Regions from separate parts of the Shewanella sp. GutDb-MelDb genome, predicted to be linked through region 1. Evidence: predicted binding sites of a transcription regulator. Region 1 holds the regulator's gene; each other region holds the start of a gene.
What was found. The regulator sigma-54, encoded in region 1, starts transcription at its own class of promoters, with help from an activator protein. The targets are predictions, from matches to a motif close to GTTGGCACGNNNNTNGNNT.
Positions count from the first base shown of each region.

Region 2: the regulator sigma-54 is predicted to act here: its motif matches at 3,273-3,291, upstream of CXF82_RS12270 (nitrate reductase).
Region 3: the regulator sigma-54 is predicted to act here: its motif matches at 1,512-1,530, upstream of CXF82_RS15915 (P-II family nitrogen regulator).

Region 1 covers NZ_PJBM01000241.1:9,896-15,075, forward strand. The annotation lists gene lptC (LPS export ABC transporter periplasmic protein LptC) at 1-132, shown strand, start outside; gene lptA (lipopolysaccharide transport periplasmic protein LptA) at 196-744, shown strand; gene lptB (LPS export ABC transporter ATP-binding protein) at 741-1,472, shown strand; gene CXF82_RS15495 (RNA polymerase factor sigma-54) at 1,610-3,121, shown strand; gene hpf (ribosome hibernation promoting factor) at 3,152-3,439, shown strand; gene ptsN (PTS IIA-like nitrogen regulatory protein PtsN) at 3,442-3,885, shown strand; gene rapZ (RNase adapter RapZ) at 4,354-5,180, shown strand, end outside.
Region 2 covers NZ_PJBM01000226.1:56,396-61,575, reverse strand. The annotation lists gene CXF82_RS12290 (methyltransferase domain-containing protein) at 1-462, shown strand, start outside; gene bioD (dethiobiotin synthase) at 490-1,155, shown strand; gene htpX (protease HtpX) at 1,449-2,312, shown strand; gene CXF82_RS12275 (tetraheme c-type cytochrome CctA) at 2,614-2,961, shown strand; gene CXF82_RS12270 (nitrate reductase) at 3,335-5,180, shown strand, end outside.
Region 3 covers NZ_PJBM01000244.1:9,035-14,214, reverse strand. The annotation lists gene CXF82_RS15920 (ammonium transporter) at 1-1,116, opposite strand, end outside; gene CXF82_RS15915 (P-II family nitrogen regulator) at 1,132-1,470, opposite strand; gene CXF82_RS15910 (isochorismatase family protein) at 1,731-2,273, shown strand; gene nrfA (ammonia-forming nitrite reductase cytochrome c552 subunit) at 2,367-3,770, opposite strand; gene narQ (nitrate/nitrite two-component system sensor histidine kinase NarQ) at 4,015-5,180, shown strand, end outside.

The sequences.
Region 1 (5,180 bases):
ATGACCTCTGATGAAATCATTTACGTCACTGGTAATGAGTTTGTGATTCAGGGAACAGGCCTTTATGCTGATCTTAACGCCCAAAGTGTAAAGTTGATCAGTCAAGTCGAAGGGATCTACGATGTTAAGTAAGCGATTCAAAAAACAAATATACTCACTCATGCTAGCAACCCAATAGCGGAGTAGAAGGAAGTTATGAAATACAATCAATCAATACTTGCAGGTCTGTTGTGTCTGCTTAGCATTAGTAGCTACGCGCAAGTCGATGACTTAAAGCAAGAAGTTAAAATTGCTGCTGCCAGCCAAGAAGCTGATATAAAAAATAATCAGGTGATCTTTTTTGGTCCTGTAGAAGTGACTCAGGGTTCAATTAAAATGAAGGCTGATGAATTACGGGTGTTCTCCAAAGAAGCGAGCTCAGGAAAAATACTCGTGGCTACGGGTAATCCTGCGACATATACCCAAATGATGGAAGATGGCCGCCCGGCGATGGCAAGTGCGAAAGAGATCCGTTATGAGTTGGCAACAAGAACCTTAACCTTGTTAGGTAATGCAACCTTGGAGCAAGAGGGCAGCCAAGTCACGGGTAACCGCATCAAGTACAATATCGGACTACAAAAATTAGTCGCAGAAAGTACAGGTAAAGGTAATGATCGCGTGATCACTATCATTCAGCCTGAAGCTTATCAAGAAGAGACGCCTGAAACCCCAGCCGCACCCATTAAAAAGCAGGAACAGCAATGACCCAAAAAACGCTGACCGTACGCAATTTAGCGAAAAGTTATAAGAGCCGAGCCGTTGTTCAAGATGTGAGTTTAACGGTCAAAACAGGGCAAATTGTTGGGTTATTGGGTCCTAATGGTGCAGGTAAAACCACAACATTTTATATGGTTGTTGGTTTAGTTCAGAGCGACAAGGGTCAGATCTTAATCGATGACGATGATTTAACCTTAGACCCAATGCATCTCCGAGCACGTAAAGGCATTGGCTACTTGCCACAAGAGGCAAGCATCTTTAGAAAGCTCTCAGTGCGTGACAATATCATGGCAGTATTACAGACTCGCAAAGATATCAATAACGAGCAGCGTGAAGAGCAACTTGAACACCTACTCGAAGAGTTTCACATCACCCATATCCGCGATAGCCAAGGCATGGCGTTATCAGGTGGTGAACGCCGCAGAGTTGAAATCGCTCGAGCACTGGCAGCCAACCCAAAGTTTATTCTACTCGATGAACCTTTTGCCGGCGTTGATCCAATATCGGTTATCGATATTAAAAAGATTATTGAACAGTTAAAAAGCCGTGGCTTAGGGGTGTTGATCACAGACCACAATGTGCGTGAAACATTGGACGTTTGTGAACATGCCTATATCGTAAGTCACGGAAATTTGATTGCAGAAGGCACACCTGCCGAGATATTAGATAATCAGCAGGTTCGAGCAGTGTACTTAGGTGAACAATTCAGGCTATAGTTAACCCACAGTATGCGGGTTTAATTGTATAGCATTAGCTAAGTATATGAATACAATCAAAGTGTTGACTCTTTAAGCTCTCTTCGTCAAATCACCGAGCTTCAACGTTTAATTACAGTGTAGGGAATAGCGGTAAGATGAAAGCGTCACTCCAGCTCAAAATGGGTCAGCAGCTAACTATGACTCCACAATTACAGCAGGCTATTCGCCTTTTGCAATTGTCCTCTTTAGAGCTGCAGCAAGAGATCCAGCAAGCATTAGACTCTAATCCACTGCTTGAATTAGATGAAGAGCAATCCGATGGCGAGCCTATCAGCAACGAAGATAGAACCACCAGTGACTCTGACAGCTATTCAGAGTCGGATAGCGACAATGAATACAGCAGTAACACAGATGTTGATCCACAGCAGGATAGCGCTGCGGTAGACACCTCTGATGCATTAACGCAAGATTCAATGCCAGATGAACTCCCAATGGATACTACTTGGGATGAAGTCTATACCGTGTCTTCGAATTCAAGCTCCGGCGGAATGCGCGATGATGATATGCCATTCCAAGGCGAAACCACTGAAGGTTTATACGAACATCTTGAATGGCAGAAAAATCTAACGCCTTTTTCTGATAATGACCTAGCGATTGCCACCGCCATTATTGATGCGGTTGATGAGCGAGGTTACCTTACTCAGAATTGTGAAGATATTCTTGAAGCAATGGGCGATCCAGAGATCGAGATAGACGAAGTGGAAGCCGTACTCAAACGCGTGCAGCATTTCGACCCTATCGGCGTCGCAGCCAGAGATCTCAGTGAATGTCTGCTTATCCAATTAGCTCAATATGCAGAAACAACACCCCATATAGACAATGCTCGCCTGCTCATTAAAGATTACTTAGATTTGATTGCTGGACGTGATTTTAGGCAATTGATGCGTAAGACTAAGCTCAAAGAGGATGACCTGCGTGATGCTATCACGCTTATTCAAACCTTGAACCCAAGACCGGGCCTAGCAGTCACGCGAAGTAAAGACGAATATGTGATCCCCGACGTTTCAGTGACAAAAAAGAAAGGCCGTTGGGTGGTTGAACTCAACCCCGACTACATGCCAAAAATCAACGTCAATCAACACTATGCTTCGATGGCTCGTAGCCAAAAAAATCAAGCAGATGGCCAATTTATTCGTAGTCACTTACAAGAAGCTAAATGGTTTATTAAAAGCATTGAGAGTCGTAATGAGACCCTCCTAAAAGTCTCCAACTGTATTGTGAAGTTCCAACAGGGATTTTTCGAATATGGTGATGAAGCCATGAAACCTATGGTACTCAACGACATTGCTGAAGCCGTAGAGATGCATGAATCCACTATCTCAAGGGTGACCACACAAAAGTATATGCATACCCCTAGAGGTATTTTCGAGTTAAAGTATTTCTTCTCTAGTCATGTCGGAACCGACGACGGTGGAGAGTGCTCATCAACAGCAATTAGAGCGTTTATTAAGAAGTTAGTCGCAGCTGAAAACCAACAGAAACCATTAAGCGATAGCAAAATGGCGCAACTGTTGGCAGAACAGGGGATTAAAGTTGCTCGACGTACCATCGCGAAATACCGCGAAGCAATGATGATCCCGCCCTCAAACCAACGCAAGAGTTTATAACTAAAATTAGACACTTGGAGGAATCTTTCTATGCAAATTAACCTTACTGGGCATCACATTGAAATCACTGCGTCACTGCGCAGTTATGTTGAAGAAAAATTTACAAAGCTTGAACGTCATTTCGATCAGATCAATAATGTGCACGTCATATTGAATGTTGAAAAAATGCAACAGATTGCCGAAGCACGAATTCACCTGAAAAAAGGTGAAGTTTTTGCCACTTCGGAACATGCGGACATGTACGCCGCAATCGACTCCCTGATCGACAAATTAGATCGTCAGGTTATTAAACACAAAGAGAAGCTGACCAAACACTAACGATGGAACTATGTACCATCCTGCAGCCGGAATGCACTACCTGTGCCACTCCGGGCAGTAAGAAAAAAGTACTGGAACTCATCAGCGATATTGCCGCTGCCCAGTACCCTACCCTTTCTTCACAAGAGATTTTCGAAAGCCTGTTGGCTCGCGAAAAAATGGGTAGCACAGGTATAGGCAACGGTATAGCAATCCCTCACGGGAGATTGGCTAATATTGACCATCCATTGGGCATATTAATCAAATGTGAAACACCGATATCTTTTGACTCGATAGATAAGCAACCGGTTGATATATTATTTGCCCTGTTAGTGCCCGCAGATCAATGTGAGCAACATCTCGCGACGCTGTCTTCAATGGCAGAAAAGCTTAACGACAAAGCGATCGTGAAGCAGTTGAGAAAAAGTAAGAGTGAATCTGAGTTATACGACTTAATCACTCAATAGTGAGAGGTTTCTGATCTGTCGAGCTTAGTTTTTACGCATTTTTTGATGTTCAAGAAGTACAAGACATGAGCAAAGAGAAACGCTTACACACTCTTGTAGGAATAGCTTAGAAACACTTAAACCAGTGTTCCTAAGCTATTGTTGCCGTGTTATAGGCTATTTGTGGAGAATAATTAAACTGCATTGCCTCCGTATCGTCCCACCTCGCCAAAATGATGTATAAACTGCGGTAAAAACAAACCTAAAAGTGCAACTATCTCGACGGACTCAAGTCCGTAAGTCGCTAGAGATTACCGATATACAAGCAGTAAGATTTAACGACCTAGGCATTTATTACAGCAATATTATTTATTATTACCAACTAGCCTAAGCTATTGCTTTAAGCCAGAAAAAAGTTAATCTATAATCTTGTACACCCCGTATACATTTATAAAACATTAATTCTAACTTTTATTAGGTAGTGAAAAGATGAAACTCGTTCTAGTCTCTGGTCGTTCCGGCTCAGGCAAATCAGTACTGTTAAGAATGCTAGAAGATCTCGGCTATTATTGTGTCGATAATCTACCATTGCCAATGATGGGCACCCTGCTTGAACAACTTTCTGGTAACTCAGAGTTAGTCGCTATTAGTGTTGATATCCGCAACATGCCAGAAAAAGAGAACGAATGGATTAAGCATCTGACCAATTTGCCAGAAGGCGTGGAGTTATTGAGCTTCTTTTTAAACTCTAGCGATGAAGTGCTCCTCAAGCGCTACAACGAAACTCGTCGTCTGCACCCTTTGTCTCATGCAAACATTTCATTAAAAGAAGCAATTCAGCTTGAAGGGCGCCAGTTGGAACCGCTCGCTAAGATCGTTGACCATTATATTGATACTTCTACCCTCAATATTTACGATCTCAATGACCAAGTACGTGAGATCTTATTAGGCAACGTCGATAAAGAGCTGATGATCAAGTTTGAGTCTTTTGGGTTTAAACATGGCATGCCAACTGAAGCTGATTTTATGTTTGACGTTCGATTTCTTCCAAATCCACATTGGGAGCCGGATCTCCGACCCATGACAGGGCTCGATAAACCCGTGCAAGAGTTTTTAAATCTGCACCCTACAGTCAATAAGTTTATCTGGCAGATCGAGAATTTATTGGAGACTTGGTTACCCGATTTAGAACGTAACAACCGCAGCTACCTCACTATCGCTATTGGTTGTACTGGTGGCCAGCATCGCTCTGTTTATGTCACAGAACGACTCGCTGAACACTTCAAAAAAGGCCGACATAAAGTCACTTCTAGCCA
Region 2 (5,180 bases), on a different contig from region 1:
ATAGCGACGGTTTATTCCAATGTTGCACTGCAATGGTGTAGCAATCTGCCGCTTGCGGTAGCAGAAGCCAATAGAGTCCTTAACGTGGGGGGGGAGTTTAATGCCAGTATTGTAGCCGAAAATAGTCTGTACCAACTGTCAGATCTCCGCTTAAACGTTAACCGATTTAAAAGCGAACGAACGATAAAAGACTGCTTTAATGAAGATGTTTGGACCATTGAGCATATAGAGACGCGTGCTATCACGGTATATTTTAATGACTTTAAGTCGTTACTTCAGTCCATTAAAGGTGTTGGTGCATCTACCGTTGAGGTTAAAAGTCAGCTTAATCAAGGTCACGTCACATTGAGAGGGCGAGGCGATTGGCAAAAATTGCTTAATAAGGCAGAGTTAAGCCGCGGCCCGCAGGGGCTTCCTTTGACTTATAATATCAGTTTTATCAAAGCGAGAAAGACGCGTTAATAAAGGCTGAAAAACCTTGGAGTATGCATGACTTATTTTGTAACCGGGACTGACACTGACTGCGGTAAAACGTTAGTGTCTTCAGCATTGTTAACAGCAGTAAAGGGAGAAACGGTTGGGTTTAAACCTGTAGCGTCAGGTTGTGAGCAAACCGAACAGGGCCTTAGAAACAGTGATGCACTAGCGCTGATGGCAGCATCAAGCATCAAGCTTCCTTATGACGACGTTAATCCGTTTGCCTTTTTACCGGCTATTGCACCGCATATCGCCGCGAGCGAACAAAATATCTTGTTGTCACCGAAAAAGATCCAAGCCCAACTCAATATGGCGCAATATTTAGGGGCCGACTTCGCACTTGTCGAAGGGGCGGGTGGTTGGCGTTTGCCATTAGGCGATGGTCACCTCATGTCTGAAGTGGTGCAAGCGATGCAACTGCCAGTAATATTAGTGGTTGGCATGAAACTAGGGTGCTTAAATCATGCGTTGTTGACTGCAGAAGCGATTGAGCGAGATGGCCTTGTAATTGCGGGCTGGGTTGCGAATCAAGTTGACGCTGACATGGCTAATCAACAAGATAACCTAGCGGCATTACAACAGATGATGTCAGCACCGTTTCTTGGCCATATTCCTTATCTAGATAATGCTACAGCAGCAGAAGCGGCGTTGCACCTTGATGTAACACTGCTCGCTTAGACAATCAACTCCTCGCTATTTTAGCCCTTTAAATGACGCTAAATTGTTCATTTTATTAAGGGCTATCCCTCTGTTAAAAAAGATTAATCTTCTTATCCTTCTATTCAGTAGCGATTTAAGATTAGATTAATAAAAACGGCATAGACTCGCAGCTCCTGATAAATAAAGCGAATCGTCTAAGATAAACGCAGTTGAACTGTTTTTTGCTTAGCGCCCCTTGAAACTTCAACTTTTGGACATATTATGTCTTTAAGAGTGTTTATCTGGAACGTATGAATCCTACAGGAGCTTAAATGAAGCGTATATTTTTACTGATTGCTACCAATATGGCGATCTTATTAGTGGCATCAATCGTGATGTCTATTTTGGGTGTTAATACTTCAACCATGGGTGGACTGTTAGTCTTCGCTGCTATTTTTGGTTTTGGTGGTGCATTTATCAGCTTGGCTATCTCTAAATGGATGGCAAAGAAAACCATGGGTTGTGAAGTCATTACAACGCCTCGTGATAATACCGAGCGTTGGCTCGTTGAGACGGTTACGCGCCAAGCGGAGCAAGCGGGGATTAAAATGCCTGAAGTGGCCATTTATCAATCGCCAGAATTCAATGCTTTTGCAACGGGCCCGAGTAAAAACAACTCGTTGGTCGCAGTCAGTAGTGGCTTACTTTATGGTATGAATCATGATGAGATTGAAGCGGTACTCGCTCATGAAATCAGCCACGTTGCTAACGGTGACATGGTGACGCTGACGCTTATTCAAGGCGTGGTTAATACCTTTGTGATTTTTGCAGCTCGAGTGGTTGCAGGCATTATCAACAATTTTGTGTCTAGCAATGATGAAGAAGGTGAAGGCCTTGGTATGTTCGCCTATATGGGCGTTGTCTTTGTGCTCGATATGCTGTTTGGTATCTTGGCATCAATGATAGTGGCGTACTTCTCTCGTATTCGTGAGTTTAGAGCAGATGAAGGCGGTGCTAAATTGGCCGGTAAAGCGAAGATGATTGCTGCGCTCGACAGGCTTCGTCAAGGCCCAGAGACAGGCGCTATGCCAGCTCAGATGTCAGCTCTTGGTATCAATGGTAAGAAATCAATGTCTGAATTATTGATGAGCCATCCACCACTTGAGAAACGTATTGCGGCTCTAAGAGCAAGCTAATTCATGTTTCACTAATAAAGCCGATTCGGAGGTTAAACTTCCGAATCGTGTTTTTACCACTCAAAATCAAGATGATAATTGAACGCTTGTGGGCTTTCATAGCGCAAGTGAGCCGTATAATTTGATGGAGCGCACGTTTTGCTATTTACCACAATGATATGATCTTCAAACTAAATTAGTTGCGAATTTGTCATTCCTTAGCTAAATTAAGCTAAGTCGTGCTAATAATATTGATCGCAAGATGGAAACAAACCTGACTGATAGCGTTTCCACTATGCGGACATTAAATGAGGATACAATTGTGAGCAAAAAACTATTAAGTGCAATCTTTGGTGCGGCTATCGCAGCGCTAGCATTATCTCCTGCTGTTTTCGCTGAAGGCCAAGAACTGGCTGAAATGCATGCAGAAATGGACGGATGTGAAGCATGTCACGCAGACGGTTCTCCATCTGCAGATGGCGAGTACGAATTTGAGCAATGCCAATCTTGTCACGGTACATTAGACGAGATGGACGCTGTTCATCAACCACACGATGGCATGTTGATGTGTGCTGATTGTCATGCACCTCACGAAATGAATGTGGGTGATAAGCCAACATGTGACAGCTGTCACGATGATGGCCGTACGGCAGAGTCAATACTTAAGTAACCTAAACCGTTACCAATAAAAGCCAGCTTCGCGCTGGCTTTTTTGTGTCAAAAATTTGAGACTGATGTTTTTAATCGATGTCAGGCGTCAATAGTGACTCAATGTGGTCACCTGATGTTTTTCCGTTGATTCGTCCTCTTGTTGTTATTTGCTATCGTTTTAAATCTGCTAATACCTCTTTATGGTTATCCCATTGTTTTTTATCAATAGTTTGCCTGATTTTAGTGCGTGAATATGCACTCATGTAGCACATTAGATGATAACTTATGAATTCGTTTTTTTTATTTAGTATATAAAACAGTTGGTTGTGTATTGGCATAGGATTTGCGAAGTGATAGGCATGAGTTAATACTAATATTAAGAGATGCTAATCATGCCAAGCTGCAAAACAACCTGTGCATACTGTGGCGTTGGCTGCGGGGTTACAGTTAATAATCTTATCGAAACAGACAGCATCAGCTTTTCACACCACCCTACATTGACGGTTTCTGGTGATAGTGAACATTCGGCTAATTCGGGAGACTTATGCGGTAAGGGACTTGCATTAATCGATAGTTTAAACATTCCGAATAAATTACTGTACCCACGCCGAAGAAACCGCTCAGGTTTAGAGGCCGGCGATCAAAATATTAGCTGGTCTGCTGCGACAGTAGAAATAGCGAAAAATTTTAAAGATACCATCGCTGAGTACGGAGTCGATTCTGTCGCTTTCTACCTTTCAGGTCAGTTACTGACCGAAGACTATTATGTTGCCAATAAGCTTGCCAAAGGGTTTATGGGTACCGCAAATGTTGATACTAACTCCAGATTATGCATGTCGTCAGCGGTAAGTGCCCATATACGAGCTTTTGGAGAAGATGTGGTTCCTGGTTGTTATGAAGATCTGCAACTTGCTGATGTGGTGGTATTAGTCGGGGCAAATACCGCTTGGACCCATCCGGTTCTATTTAAAAAAATTCTCGCTGCTAGAGCAAAGCGTGGTACTAAAATTGTGGTAATCGATCCACGGCTAACAGCCACAGCGTCGCAAGCAGATCTACATTTGCAACTCACTCCAGGCTCAGATCTGCACTTATTTAATGGTTTACTCTGTTCCCTAGCCGATAAAGGCCAACTGAATGATGACTATATACATCGTCATACGGAAGGCTTCAAACAAGCACTTCATAGTGCCCGACAAAGCGGTGCCACGCAGGCCGACATTGTCGATGTCACAGGGCTTGAAGCAGATAAGATTGAATTGTTTTACGCACTTTACCAACAAGATCATAAAGTGGTTACAGCCAGTAGCCAAGGCGTTAATCAGTCAACCTCTGGCACTAACACTGCTAATGCGATTATTAACTGTCACTTGGCGCGAGGTGATATCGGTCAAGTTGGTTGTGGCCCCTTATCGTTAACGGGACAACCCAATGCAATGGGAGGTCGTGAAGTAGGCGGCCTGGCAACCCAGCTAGCCTGTCACCTTGGCTTTTCGGAGCCAGAACGGCAGTTAGTGGGAGACTTTTGGCAGACATCAGCGCTGCCAAAATCCAAAGGATTAACCGCCACTGAGATGTTTGCCGATATGGCAAAGGGTAAAATAAAGGCGGTGTGGATTTTGGGCACCAACCCGGCGGTTTCAATGCCTGATACCCAGTTAGTAAAACAGGCATTACAGCAGTGTGATTATGTGGTGGTTTCTGATATTACAGCCGACACCGATACCGCTCAATATGCCGATATGTTACTACCGGCGCAGGGGTGGTCAGAAAAGTCAGGCACGGTCACCAACAGTGAACGAACTATTAGCCGTCAACGCGGCTTTATTCAGCCTCAAGGAGAGTCAAAAGCGGATTGGTGGGCGCTGTGTGAAGTCGCAAAACAGCTTGGGTTTAATGATGAGTTTGCATTCAAAGACAGTGCCGATATCTTTAATGAGTACGCTAATCTCACTGTAAAAGTGCAGCAAAACTTTCCTGAAAAACAATTATCCCTCGCGGGTTTATCAGATCTATCCACTGAGCAATATAAGCAACTAATACCCACCCAATGGCCGGTTGAACATGTCGATGCGATCGGCCAAAAAAACATTCGCTTATTTACCCAAGGTCAGTTTGCCACTCACAGTGGTAAAGCTCACTTTGTAGAGACTCGATTGTCTCAAGCGAGCGATATCCAAGCCGTGATTGACCATCATTCCTTAAGTCAGAATCGAGTGCGGTTAAACAGTGGTCGTA
Region 3 (5,180 bases), on a different contig from region 1:
AGAGGCCGCAAATACCCAGCCAAATATCACTGCAGCACCATAAAGTTGAGTGCCAAAAGACGCATCGGCATTAGACACTGGCACCAATATTAACCCGAGGAGTCCGGCCACACCATGGACAGAGATTGCCCCAACGGGATCATCAATTTTGATTCGGTCAAATGCAACAATCGAGAATATAACCACGCCGCCAGCCACAAGACCAATCACACCTGCCATCGCTAAAGAAGGTGATAAAGGGTCAGCGGTAATCGCCACAAGCCCTGCTAATGCCCCATTTAAGATCATAGTTAAATCGGCTTTACCCCAAACCAATCGACATACAATTAAAGCAGAAAGCGCACCAAACGCCGCAGCAGAGTTGGTATTAACAAATATTTTGGCCACCGCGCTAGCATTTTCAACATCCGAGACTAAAAGCTGTGAACCACCGTTAAAACCAAACCAACCCATCCACAAGATGAACATACCCAATGTCGCCATCGGTAAGTTAGAACCCGGGATCGGGTTTACTTGTCCATTAGCGCCATATTTTCCCTTTCTTGCACCTAACAATAGCACCCCAGAAACTGCCGCTGCAGCACCGGCCATATGTACAATACCGCTGCCCGCAAAGTCAACGAAGCCAGCTTCAGATAAGAATCCACCACCCCAGGTCCAGTAACCCTCAACAGGGTATATCACCGCCGTCATAAACACTGAAAATGCCAAAAATGCCCATAACTTCATCCGTTCAGCAACGGCACCAGACACAATCGACATTGCCGTTGCAACGAACACCACTTGGAAAAAGAAGTCGGACTCAAGCGCATGATCTGCTCCATCAGCTTGTGATCCAATCAATGACCCCAGCGAGGGTAACCAACCACCTTCAGCATTATCAACGTACATAATGTTGTAACCAACGATTAGATACATGACACAGGCTATTGAATACAAGCAGACGTTTTTAGTTAAAATTTCAGTGGTATTTTTTGAACGAACGAGGCCTGCTTCTAACATCGCAAATCCGGCGGCCATCCACATCACTAGCGCACCAGAGATAAGAAAATAAAACGTATCAAGGGCAAAGCGAAGCTCAGTGACCGTTAATCCTAGTTTGGTTAATTCATCCATTTGTCCAATCCCCCTTTAAAGTGCTTCGTTGTCTAGTTCACCAGTTCGTATTCTGGTTGCTTGTTCTAGGTTGGTAACAAATATCTTGCCATCACCAATTTTACCTGTACGCGCAGCACTCGTTATCGCCTCAACTAGCATCTCCACGTTTTCAGCTTTAGTCGCAATTTCAAGCTTCACCTTAGGTAAGAAATCAACCTGATACTCAGCACCTCGATAAAGTTCGGTATGGCCTTTTTGACGACCAAAGCCTTTTACTTCAGTCACCGTCATCCCCTCAATGCCTACATTGGCGATAGCTTCTCTTACATCATCTAACTTAAATGGCTTAATAATGGCACTGACCAATTTCATGGCGATCTCCTTGAAGACTATTTTTAATTCTAACAAAGACTCTTCAAGCATTAGGCCAACAAATCAAATACCATAAAAACAATGAGATAGAACAAATCAGGCATTGAAAAATGAATATAAACGCACCAAAAAAGTGCAGTTATTCAATAACTGCACGCTCATAAGGCAAAGATGTCGCGGCTTAGACTTATCGCCTATTGGTTAAAAGCGACTTTTGAGGTGTACTAGTAACCTTTGCAACAAGTACTAGGAACATTAAAATGTTGAAGCCAGAAGATTGCGTATTAGTCATTGTTGACGTGCAAGGGCAACTCGCACGAGTCATGCATCAAAGTGAAGAGTTACACCATAAATTAGCGCTATTAATTAAAGGCATTCAGTTATTCGACATTCCGATCCTATGGCTCGAGCAACTACCCGATAAATTGGGTGCCACTAGTGATGTATTAGCCACAGAGCTAATCAAAACCACGGAGCCAATTGCAAAACAACATTTTAGCGGCTGGCAATGTCCAAAGTTCAGGGCGAAATTGTCAGCAATGGGTCAAAAAAATATCCTTGTCGCAGGCATAGAAACCCATGTTTGCGTGTACCAAACCTGCATGGACCTATTAGATAATGCTTACCCGACTTACCTCGTTGTAGATGCAATGTCTTCGCGAGATCCTGTTAATAAAAAACTCGGAATAGAGATGATGCAAGCCCATGGTGCATTACAAACCAATGTAGAGTCATTGCTGTTTGAACTGCAACATGAAGCGATAGGGGAAAGGTTTAAGGCCTTACTGGCACTGATTAAGTAGACCGACATTAAGGTCAAACGAGTTAATTTAAAGCAAAAAAAAGCCCTCATCAACGAGGGCTTTTCTATATAGAGCTAGGTAGAAACAATAGACTTACTTGTAAGTTGCTTCGCGCTTTTCAGCTTCAGCTTCCCACTGTGGTACTAAAGTTTTCTTGAATTCAGCTTTATCAGCATTCATCTTCTTCATATCCATACCTAGAGCAGCTTGTGCTTTAGCTTTGGTTGAAGTGTCAGGGTAAGCAATTGGTTGCTTAACACCTTTAACAGCAAGTAGTTGAGCTAGCTTGATACGAGCATCAGCCGCTTTGTCTACCGCAGTACCTAGTACACGAAGTGCTTCATCAGCTGCGTGAGCAGCAACACCGTGTGATGCAGTTGCATAGTCCCAGCGCCACTGTGAATGACGGATATCCATAAGGATAGGCTTCATTTCAGTTTCAGTTGCACCCGCATCCCAAGCAGCTTTTGCTTCGAAGTGAGCTTTCACTAGCTGAGCTTCAGCACGTGCTTTAAGATCAGCAACTTTATGCTTACGATCTTCAGTTAAGTTAACCATGAACTCTTTGCTTTGCTCGTGACAACTACCACAAGTTTCTTCAAAGCGATCGAATGGGTTACCTACTTTATGGTCAGTAAACTTACGACCTTTTTCGCTTTTCACTTTAGGCATGTGACAGTCAGTACAACTTACGTTGTTCTTACCGTGAACACCTAGCTGCCAAGTTTCATAACCTGGGTGCTGTGCTTTAAGCATTGGAGTCTTAGAAACAGCGTGAGTCCAGTCAGAGAACTCGATGTTGTCATAGTAGACTTCCATCTGTTCAACTGTTGTACCGTTATCCCAAGGGAATTTAACAAAGCCTTTCTTATCTTTGGTCTTCTCGAAGTAGTACTCAACGTGACACTGACCACAAACCATTGATTGCTTGTCTTTCTTAGACGCTTTATCAAATGGTGTACCCAATGTTTCCATTGCGCGCTCAGCAAATGGACGAGACATACGTAACTTAGAAGAACCTTTTACGTGACAATCAGCACAGCCAAGAGCGTTAACAATTTCTGGACCGCCTTTAGACCATTTACCCGCAAAATACCCGTCTTCACCTTGCTCTTCGATCATGCGAGGTACATCTGGGCTCTTACAAGACCAACATGCCATTGGCATTGGACCGTCTTCAGCAGACTTAGGGGCACCGGTACGTAAGGTGTTTCTTAAGTCAGTGATTACATACATGTGACCACGTGGAGCGTTATAATCTTTAGCAAAACCATAACCAGCCCAAAGCACAACTAAACTTGGAACCTGCTCAAGCATATCAACAACTTCTTTACTTTCTGAAGTTTCATGCCAAGTTTCATATTGATTCTTGAACTTATCTTTGTACACTTCGTTACGTGGTTCAGTTTTGTCACTTGCGAATGCGCTACCAGCAATTAAACTTGCAGCAACCATTGCACTCAGTGCAAAAGCCTTTTTAGTTAATGTTCTCACCATCTCATCTCCATTTTACTTTATAATATTTATAGTATAGTCCCACCTATTCCAAGGTGAATTTAGCCTCTTGCATCTAACAAAAACATACCCCATTAGGGGTATCCTCCTTAAAACTTGCGTTAGATCAACTTGTAAACGTGTTGTTGCTCACACTTTGTGTTTTTAGTAACATATTGCAGTATGCAATAATTAATAAATGCTATTAATAAAATAGTTCATAACCCCAATAAATGAGAACTCTTGAATGAAAAAAGGCAGACTTACATCAGCGATATGGGGATTCATGTTAACGCTGATATTACTGTCCAGCGGACTGGCTATTTTTGCCATCGTTAACTTGTCCTATAGCTTAGGAGATGCCAGAGCGATTAATGCCTCCGGATCGCTGAGAATGCAAAGTTATCGACTTATGTTTTATGCCAATTCTGGCAGTGAATCGGCGGCAGAAAAAATTGAAGAATTTGAAAACACCCTCAATTCTCAAGCGCTTAAGGCAACGCTCGCTTGGTATACTCCACAAGACATGAAGGATAAGTACCTCACCGTCATCGATAAGTGGCAAATAATGCGTTATTACATTGAATCTGAGAACTCACGCCTGTATGCCGCTGCACTAAAAGACTTTGTCGATACCATTGATCTTTTCGTATTAGAAACTGAGCAACATGCCGCCTTTAAACTTAAGCTGCTGGCGATTAGTCAGATAGTCGGTTTGGGCATAATGCTGTTGATTGCCTTCGTCACGGTAAGGATTGCCAAACGTAAGGTTGTTAAACCATTGCAACAATTGATGCAGGCTGCTGATACAATTTCACAAGGCGACTTTAATGTAGTAATGCCTAAAACAGAGTATATCGAATTGAGTGCATTAAGCAGCGCTCTCGATAGTACAATAAAAAAACTGGCCAGCGTCTATCAAGGGTTAGAATCTCAGGTACAAGAAAAGACGCTTGCATTAACGCGTGCCAATAATGAGCTGAAATTACTCTATGACAATGTCGTCATGCTGCACTCGAGTAAATTAGACATCAATACGCTGACCGATGCCATTAACCAGCTGCAAACCCATGAACCTAACATCAGCCTAAGATTGGTTGTAGTGGAAGATGAGCAAGTCCAATACATCATCGATGCTCAAGGTGAGTGGCCGCATGACGTTAAGAATTCACAGAAATTTGCATTACAGTTTGAGCAAAATAACCTAGGTTATTTAGAAGTCATTTCTGAGCGACCTTATACAACAGCGCTATATAGTAACTTTGCCATCATGCTGGCACGCTCAATGGTGATCCACAATGCAGGTGAGCAACGACAGCAACTCGCACTCATGGAAGAGCGAGGGGTTATCGCGCGCGAATTGCATGACTCCTTGGGCCAATTACTGTCATTTTTAAAAATCCAAGTTAATTT